DNA from 2 places in the Pectobacterium punjabense genome. Region 1 is predicted to be linked to the other one. Evidence: predicted binding sites of a transcription regulator. Region 1 holds the regulator's gene; the other holds the start of a gene.

The links. The regulator PhoB, encoded in region 1, activates phosphate uptake and scavenging genes when phosphate is short. The targets are predictions, from matches to a motif close to CTGTCATAAAACTGNCNNAT.
Region 2: a site for PhoB is predicted at 2,255-2,274, ahead of pitA (inorganic phosphate transporter PitA). Genes of this name have one in related genera too.

Annotation. Positions count from the first base shown of each region.
Region 1 is NZ_CP038498.1:1,267,205-1,271,639, reverse strand. It holds gene phoR (phosphate regulon sensor histidine kinase PhoR) at 12-1,334, opposite strand; gene phoB (phosphate response regulator transcription factor PhoB) at 1,362-2,051, opposite strand; gene sbcD (exonuclease subunit SbcD) at 2,347-3,573, shown strand; gene E2566_RS05635 (AAA family ATPase) at 3,570-4,435, shown strand, end outside.
Region 2 is NZ_CP038498.1:4,674,540-4,678,974, reverse strand. It holds gene E2566_RS21165 (EAL domain-containing protein) at 1-785, opposite strand, end outside; gene E2566_RS21160 (BaiN/RdsA family NAD(P)/FAD-dependent oxidoreductase) at 878-2,077, opposite strand; gene pitA (inorganic phosphate transporter PitA) at 2,346-3,851, shown strand; gene uspB (universal stress protein UspB) at 3,960-4,295, opposite strand.

The sequences.
Region 1 (4,435 bases):
AGCGTTTTCCGTCAGGCTGAAGGTTTCACCGTATTTTCAGCCAGAGAGGCAGGGACAATCAACCGATTCGGCAACGTAAAGACAAAACGCGATCCCAGACCATCTTCACTCATGATCTCCAGACGGGAATCGTGGTGGCTAAGTGCGTGCTTAACAATCGCCAGCCCCAACCCGCTGCCGCCGGTTTGCCGCGAACGCGCCTTATCCACGCGATAAAAACGTTCAGTCAGGCGCGGCAAGTGCTCAGCCGCAATCCCCGGCCCGTTATCGCTGACCTGAAATTGCGCACCTTGTGGGATCTTCTGCCAGCAGACTTCGATACGCGTTCCTGCTGGCGTATGGTTGACCGCGTTATACACCAGATTGGATACCGCACTGCGCAGTTGTTCTTCATTACCAAACACGCGGAGGTTTTCATTTACACGAAAGACGATCTCATGACGCCCCTGACTCAGGGTCTGCGCTTCACGCTGTAATACGCGCAGTATTAACGGAATATCGACTTTTTCATTCAAATCAATCGCCGTCGCAGCCTCAATCCGCGACAAGGTCAGCAGTTGTTTGACCAGCCCGTCCATGCGTCGAGTCTGTTCCTGCATCGTATTCAACGCCTTCCCACGTAGCGCGGCATCCAGCGTTTCTTCCTGCATCATTTCCAGATAGCCTTGCAACACCGTCAGTGGCGTACGCAGTTCATGGCTAACATTGGCAAAAAAGTTACGTCTGGCACCTTCGAGTTGATGCATTTGCGTAATGTCACGCACTACCATCAGAAGTTGCCCTTCGGAATACGGCATCACGCGGAATTCAACATGGTGGGAATTATTCAACTGCAACGTGAGAGGACGACTAAAATCTTGCCCCTTCATGTAATTAGTGAATTCAGGATAGCGCAATAAGTTGAGGATATTCTGACCGTTATCCTCCGGCCAGCGGAAATTGAGTAGGTGCTGTGCCAGATGATTACACCAGAAAATCGTTCCCTCTTCGGTGGTGATCACTACGGCATCTGGCAATGATTCAGCGCCACTGCGAAACCGTTTGATCAAGAGCGCCAGTTCCCGGCGACGGCGTCGATTACGCAACTGCATCTGATAGAGCCCATAAAACAATGGCTCCCAGCTCCAGCGACCAGGCGGTGGCGTCATACTACGGTCAACCCACAGCCAATAAGAGAGTTTGAGCTGGTTATAAAAATTCCAGCAGAGTAAGCCTAATACGGCGACCAGCAGAAACCAGGGCAGATAGCCAAAAATCAGCCCCAGCAGTAAAGCGGGCAAACAAAAAAAAGCTAGCTCCAATGCCAGCCTTTTCCAGGATAAACGTTCTAGCACGTTAATATTTCTCCGGTTACGATTACCTCAGTAACGCGTTGAAAAACGGTAGCCCGTTCCCCGAACGGTTTGCACCATTTTGTCATGTCCGCTGGTTTCCAGCGCTTTACGCAGGCGACGAATATGGACGTCGACAGTACGATCCTCAACATAAACGTTAGTGCCCCAAACGTGATTCAGCAACTGTTCCCGGCTATAAACACGTTCAGGATGCGTCATAAAGAAATGCAGCAGTTTAAATTCTGTCGGCCCCATGTCTAACGCGTGCTCTTCGGTCGTCACGCGATGGGAAGAAGGGTCAAGGCTCAGGCCACGCATTTCAATCACTTCTTCCACCGCCATCGGTGAAATTCGGCGCATCACGGCTTTGATACGCGCCACTAATTCTTTGGGTGAAAACGGTTTGGTAATGTAATCATCCGCCCCCACTTCAAGCCCACGCACGCGGTCTTCTTCTTCGCCACGCGCGGTCAACATCATTACCGGAATATCACGCGTCAGCGCTTCGCGCTTCATATGCTTGATGAATTGCAGGCCCGAACCGCCTGGCAGCATCCAGTCCAATAACACCAGCTCTGGGAACGGCTCTGACAGTTGCGTTACCGCACTGTCATAATCTTCGGCTTCCACTGGTTGATAACCATTTTGTTCCAGTACAAAGCAGACCATTTCACGAATTGGTGCTTCATCTTCCACGACTAATATGCGTTTTGCCATTGTTAATCCTGTCGTTAATCATCGTCGCTGTTAGCAGGCGAAAGGCATTATGCGTCAGTTTTATGACAGATTTATGAAAAACATACGGCTCCTCATCGCATGGTGTTACAGCGCGTACATCTGATTTTTCGAGCTGCTTTCCAAACTCTTGATTCCACCGCGACAGCCGTCATTCCTGCTATATATAATCACGGCATTACGGTGACAGAGCACCATCGCGATGACACACCATGTCACATAATGAACAATGACAACGTCATCCAACGCCACACGGCATGAATATCGAGAGAGCACGATGCGCATTATCCACACCGCCGATTGGCATTTAGGGCAATATTTTTATACCAAAAGCCGCGCAACTGAGCATCAGGCTTTTCTGCACTGGCTTATCGCCCAAGTGGAACTGCACCACGTCGATGCCATTATAGTCGCAGGCGATATTTTTGATAACGGCTCGCCTCCTAGCTATGCGCGGGAAATGTACTATAGCTTCGTGGTGGAACTACAGCGCACGGGCTGCCAGCTTGTCATTCTCGGCGGCAACCACGATTCCGTCGCGATGTTAAATGAATCCCGTGGTTTACTGGCCTGCCTGAATACGCGGGTCATCGCCTGCGCCAGCGACGAGCCCGCCCAACAGGTGCTCCTGCTGGAAAACCGTCAGCGGCAGCCCGGCGCCCTGCTCTGTGCCATTCCTTTTTTACGTCCGCGTGATGTGCTAACCAGCAAAGCCGGACAATCCGGTGATGAAAAACAGCTCGCGCTACAGGAAGCCATTACCGCGCACTACCAACAGTGTTACCAATTGGCTTGCCAAAAGCGAGACGAGCTTGGCCTGCCGTTACCAATTATTGCAACCGGGCATCTGACGACGATTGGTGCAAGCGCCTCGGAATCCGTGCGCGATATCTACATTGGTACGCTCGATGCCTTCCCTGCTCAGGCTTTTCCCCCTGCGGATTATATCGCCCTCGGGCATATTCACCGCCCGCAGCGCGTGACCCAAAGTGAGCACATTCGCTACAGCGGTTCACCTATCCCGCTGAGTTTTGATGAGCTCGGCAGTGAGAAGTCCGTTTGTCTGGTCAGCTTCATACCCGATGCGCCACCGCAAATAGATCTACTTCCCATTCCCGTAACCCAGCCGATGCAGCTGATTAAAGGCAGCCTGAGTGATATTGAACAACAGCTGTCCGCCTTCCAGACCTATCAGGGCGATAAACCCGTGTGGCTGGATATTGAACTCAGTACGCAGGATTATCTGAGCGACATGCAAAAGCGTGTTCAGGCGATGACCGAAAATCTGCCCGTTGAGGTACTTCTGCTGCGCCGCACGCGCGAACAGCGTTTGCAGGCGATGATCCGACAGGACAAGGAAACGCTAAACGAATTGAGCGTGCATGACGTTTTTGAACGTCGTCTGGCCACGGAGACTGAAATGGAAGAGAGCCGACAACAGCGTGTGCGCTCGCTGTTTACTCAGGTTATTGATGAATTGGAAAATAGCGAGCCTGCCAAATGAAAATCCTCAGTCTGCGTTTAAAGAATCTCAACGCGCTGAAAGGCGAATGGAAGATCGACTTCACTCAAGAGCCGTTTTCCAGCAACGGCTTGTTTGCCATTACCGGCCCAACAGGGGCAGGAAAAACCACGCTGCTGGATGCCATTTGTCTGGCGCTGTATCACGAAACACCACGGTTGGGTCAGCTTTCCGCTACTAATAACGATCTGATGACTCGTAACACCGCCGAGTGCCTCGCCGAGGTCGAGTTTGAGGTTAAAGGCGTGGGATATCGTGCCTTCTGGAGCCAGCGTCGGGCAAGAAATGATCCAAATCGTAACTTGCAGTCTCCCAAGGCCGAACTTGCCCTCATTGACGGTGGCAAAATTCTGTGTGAAAAGCTCAATGATAAGAAAGACATGATCACACAGATCACCGGACTGGATTTTGGCCGCTTTACGCGATCCATGATGCTGTCACAGGGGCAATTTGCCGCCTTTCTCAACGCAAAAGCCAGCGACAGAGCGGAACTGCTGGAGGAACTGACTGGCACAGACATTTATGGACTGATTTCCGAACGTGTCTATGAAAAATACAATCAGGCAAACATCGCGCTGAGCACGCTACAGGCGCGCGCGTCAGGTATTCAGCTGTTAACCGATGAGCAGCGTCAGCAGGTAGAAACACAGCTTGCTGAGCTGCTCCAGCAGGAGCAACAGGGCAACGCCGAGCGTGAGCAAGTACTGACTATGCTGCGCTGGTTTGAGCAATTGACGCAGCGGCAGACGCAGCTAACCAGCACGCAGTTACAACACGCAAGCGCCGAATCAGCCATTCAGCGGGCCAAGCCGCAGCTCGATAAGTTAGCCAACAGCGAGCCGGC
Region 2 (4,435 bases), 1.4 Mb from region 1:
TGCCAGTACCACATCATCGCGAAGAAGAGCAGGGAGAGAATCATTGCCAGCGGCAAGAACGTGAAGAACGCCTGCTTCCAGTTTGCGACAGATTGAGAAGTTGGTGCGGTAACCGTGAGGGCTATCGGGAAAGCGCTCGATTTTATTTCAAGCGCTGAGGTAGAAAATAAGCCTGAGTTGAGCGTAATGATCGGGCCAATTTGAATGGGGTAACCGTTGCCGATCTTCAGTGTAAGTTGATAGCCGCGGGTTTGGCTGATCGCCGTCATAAGATCGATCAGGTACTGCGCGTCAACCATGGTGTAAGCGCCATAACCCGTGAGGGGCATCTGGACGAAGATGATTGCAGGGCGTGTTCTCACGTTGTCTGAGCCTGCAATTGACAGGCTCCAGCGTTCAGAATAGGTATCCGGCAGCGGCTGTTGAATGACGCGACTTATTGGTGTCAGTGCGTTGCCAAACGTTGAAGAGCAGTAGACATCGGTATTATGGGTGACGCCGATCGCGCGAAAGTAAGGAAAAATCGAGCCAAGACGTTGCAGCGCATCATTGATGGCATCACAGGACTGACCATGAAAGTGCTGGAGGCGATCCACCATCTTCCACGCCTGCGTGGAAATATTCTCAGCATGATTCATTGCGATTTGCGCTGTGGCTTCCAAATCGCGTTTTACCATTAACCTGGATTCTACAAAAGTGAACAGTAATCCCAGCAGCAGTGGCAGCATACCTGCTGTCAGTAACTGCAACATGTTGATTTTACGTTCACTACGTCTGGGGCTCATTCACATCTCCTTTCTGGCAGCAGAGGCCTATGTAGAGACGTCCCTTTCTCCATTAACTAAAGGAGAGCGCTGAATAGAGGTTATTATAGTGCCTATTTGCTAAAAGGCAGCGCTTGTGCGCAGGCCCATGCCGAACTCCACGCCCATTGGAAATTATAGCCGCCCAGCCAGCCAGTTACGTCGACCACTTCACCGATGAAATACAGCCCTGGCACTGAATTAGCTTCCATGGTTTTGGAAGACAGCGCGCGGGTGTCAACACCGCCGATGGTCACTTCTGCGGTACGGTAGCCTTCCGTACCATTCGGCTGTACGCGCCACTGTTGCAGGCTTTGTTCAATTTGTAGCTGCTGTGCGCTGTTGAGCTGTTTCAACGTTACATCTGGCAGTTGTCCTAGTGTTTGCAGGCATTCAACCAGTCGTTTAGGTAGCCACTGTGCCAACGTATTTTTCAGGCTTTGGTTTGGATGGGCACTGCGTTCATCATTGATGAGCTGGGCGAGATTGTGTCCGGGTAGTAAGTTAATGGTGACGAATTCACCCGCTTGCCAGTAGCTGGAAATTTGCAAAATAGCGGGGCCAGAGAGCCCACGATGTGTGAACAGGATGTTTTCACGGAACGTCACGCCATTTTCTGCGGTGATGACGGTAGGTACAGAAACGCCGGAGAGCGTTTGCAACTGTTCGAGCAGTGGTTTGTGCAGCGTAAAGGGGACTAGCGCGGCGCGGGTTGGGAGTACGTTAAGATCAAACTGCGCGGCAAGCTGGTAACCGAACGGCGTTGCGCCTAGACCGGGCATCGACAAGCCGCCGCAGGCAACGACCAGTGATACGCTTTGGAATGATGTACCGTTGCTGAGGTGGATGGTGAACAGATCGTCTGATTTCGCCACTGAGGTGACTTCACTGCGCAGACGAAGGGTGACGTTAGCCTGCTCGCATTCTGTTACCAGCATATCCACAATTTGCTGTGCGGAGTCATCGCAAAATAGCTGGCCAAGTGTTTTCTCGTGGTAAGCGATGCGGTGGCTGTTGACCAAACTAATGAAATCCCATTGGGTATAACGCGCCAGTGCCGATTTACAGAAGTGAGGATTGTGGGACAGATACGCGGCCGGCTCCGCATACATATTGGTAAAGTTGCAGCGTCCGCCGCCGGACATCAATATTTTACGCCCCGCCTTCTTGCCGTTATCGAGCAGTAGAACACGCAGCCCACGCTGTCCCGCCTGTGCGGCACAAAACATGCCTGCTGCACCAGCACCGATGATGACAACGTCAAACTGTTCCACAATGCATTTCTCCGATGAGTGATTGATTACCGCAGGCAAATGGGCCATTGGGGCGGCAAATTGTAGTGTTGGTTTTTGTTCGATACCAGCGTAACAATTTGCATGTTTTAGTAAAAATATATAATTAATTGATTTATATTGATTAAGTGGTTTTCTTGTCGATGCCCGTCACATTTTAAGTCAAAAAAATGTCATATTTTCCTTTTCCCCACCCCTGCTTGTCGCCGATAATGCGCCGCGTTCATGACCACTAAATGGCCTAACGTTTATGCTACATTTATTTGCCGGACTGGATTACTACACCGGCCTGATGTTGATATTGGCTTTGTTGTTTGTATTGATGTACGAAGCCATTAACGGTTTTCACGATACTGCGAATGCCGTTGCCACCGTTATTTATACCCGAGCCATGCGTGCAGAGTTTGCCGTTGTTATGGCGGGTGTCTTTAATTTCTTCGGTGTACTGCTGGGCGGCCTGAGTGTGGCCTATGCGATTGTTCACCTTCTTCCCACGGATTTATTGCTGAATGTGAGTTCGGCGCATGGTCTGGCGATGGTCTTTTCCATGCTGCTGGCTGCCATTATCTGGAATCTGGGTACCTGGTATTTTGGTATTCCTGCCTCCAGCTCTCACACGTTGATTGGCTCCATCATCGGTATTGGTTTGACCAACGCACTGCTGACGGATACCTCCATCGTGGATGCGTTGAACGTGCCGAAAATGATCAGCATTTTCCTGTCACTGCTGCTATCGCCAATTGTGGGGATGGTAGTCGCAGGTCTGATGCTGCTGGTACTGCGTCGGTTCTGGAACAACAGTAAAAAACGCAAACGCGTGCATCTGACGCCCGTCGATCGCGAAAAGCAGGATGGCAAACGTAAGCCGCCATTCTGGACGCGTACCGCGCTGATTCTATCGGCGATTGGGGTGAGCTTCTCTCACGGTGCAAACGACGGTCAGAAAGGTATCGGCCTGATTATGCTGGTGCTGATTGGTGTTGCGCCTGCCGGGTTTATTGTCAACATGAACGCGTCTGGTTATGACATCAGCCGGACGCGTGATGCCGTTGTTAATTTACAGGAATACTACAAGCAGCACGGCGACGCGTTGACGCATGTCATCGACCTGTCTCCGCCAGTGATTCCTACGCCAGAAAGCACGATTCCCGGCAATGGTCAGAAAGAGTTCCACTGTGACAGTTCACGCGTAATGATTGCGATTGAGCGCACACAGGGCTTGCTGAATAACCTGAAAAGCTATGACCAACTGAACCCTGACGATCGAAGCAGAGTGCGTCGCTTGCTGATGTGCATCTCGGATACGATGGATCGGGTGATCAAGCTACCAGAAACGTCGGGCGAAGATAAACGCTACCTGAGCAACCTGCGTAAAGACATGCTGCAGACGGTTGAGTATGCGCCTCTTTGGATTATCGTTGCCGTCGCACTGGCGCTGTCTCTGGGCACCATGGTGGGCTGGAAACGCGTTGCTGTCACCATCGGCGAGAAGATTGGCAAGAAAGGCATGACCTACGCACAGGGTGTTTCGGCACAGGTGACGGCGGCCTTGTCGATTGGCGTTGCCAGTTACACCGGTATGCCGGTTTCCACCACGCACGTATTATCCTCGGCGGTTGCTGGGACGATGATTGCTGACGGTGGGGGCGTACAGGGCAAAACGATAAGAAGCATTCTGCTGGCTTGGGTATTGACGCTGCCTGTCTCAATGCTGATGTCTGGTGCGCTGTACTGGTTGGCTCTGAAGCTGATTTGATTTTGGTAACGAGTTAATCATAAAAAAGGCGATTCTGTGGGGAATCGCCTTTTTACTTTTTATCGACGTTCATGCTGTTAATACCAATAATTGTATAAGTACAATGTGTTAATACCACATCATCATGGCAATCAGGCTGATGACGATGAGGCCACACAAGGCGGTCGTGAGCAGAAATTGCCCTCGTACTCGCTCACAGCGGCGAATAAACTCAGGGTCGTGATGATCAAGATAACGCTGTGCGTAGATGTATCCTACCAGCCGGATTTGTTTGCTTGGCTGCCCGTGCGATGTGAAAAAACCTCCTCCATCAACGTATTGGTAAAGCAGTGGATCGCAGTCACGCAAAATCAGCAGTAACACGCGTAATGAAGAGTAGTACCTCGCCATATTAATGATGCAGACGATACATAAAGCCCAGAAAAGCGCAAATGTACTAATCATGCTTCCCTCCCGGTCGTTCTATTCGTCAGATACGATGGCCACACATTCCCGTTGCCCACCTGTGGCCGATGACAAGCGTTACGATTACTTGCGACGCTTATCTACGATGTTTTTCTACGACGAGCGTCTTTCAACGACGA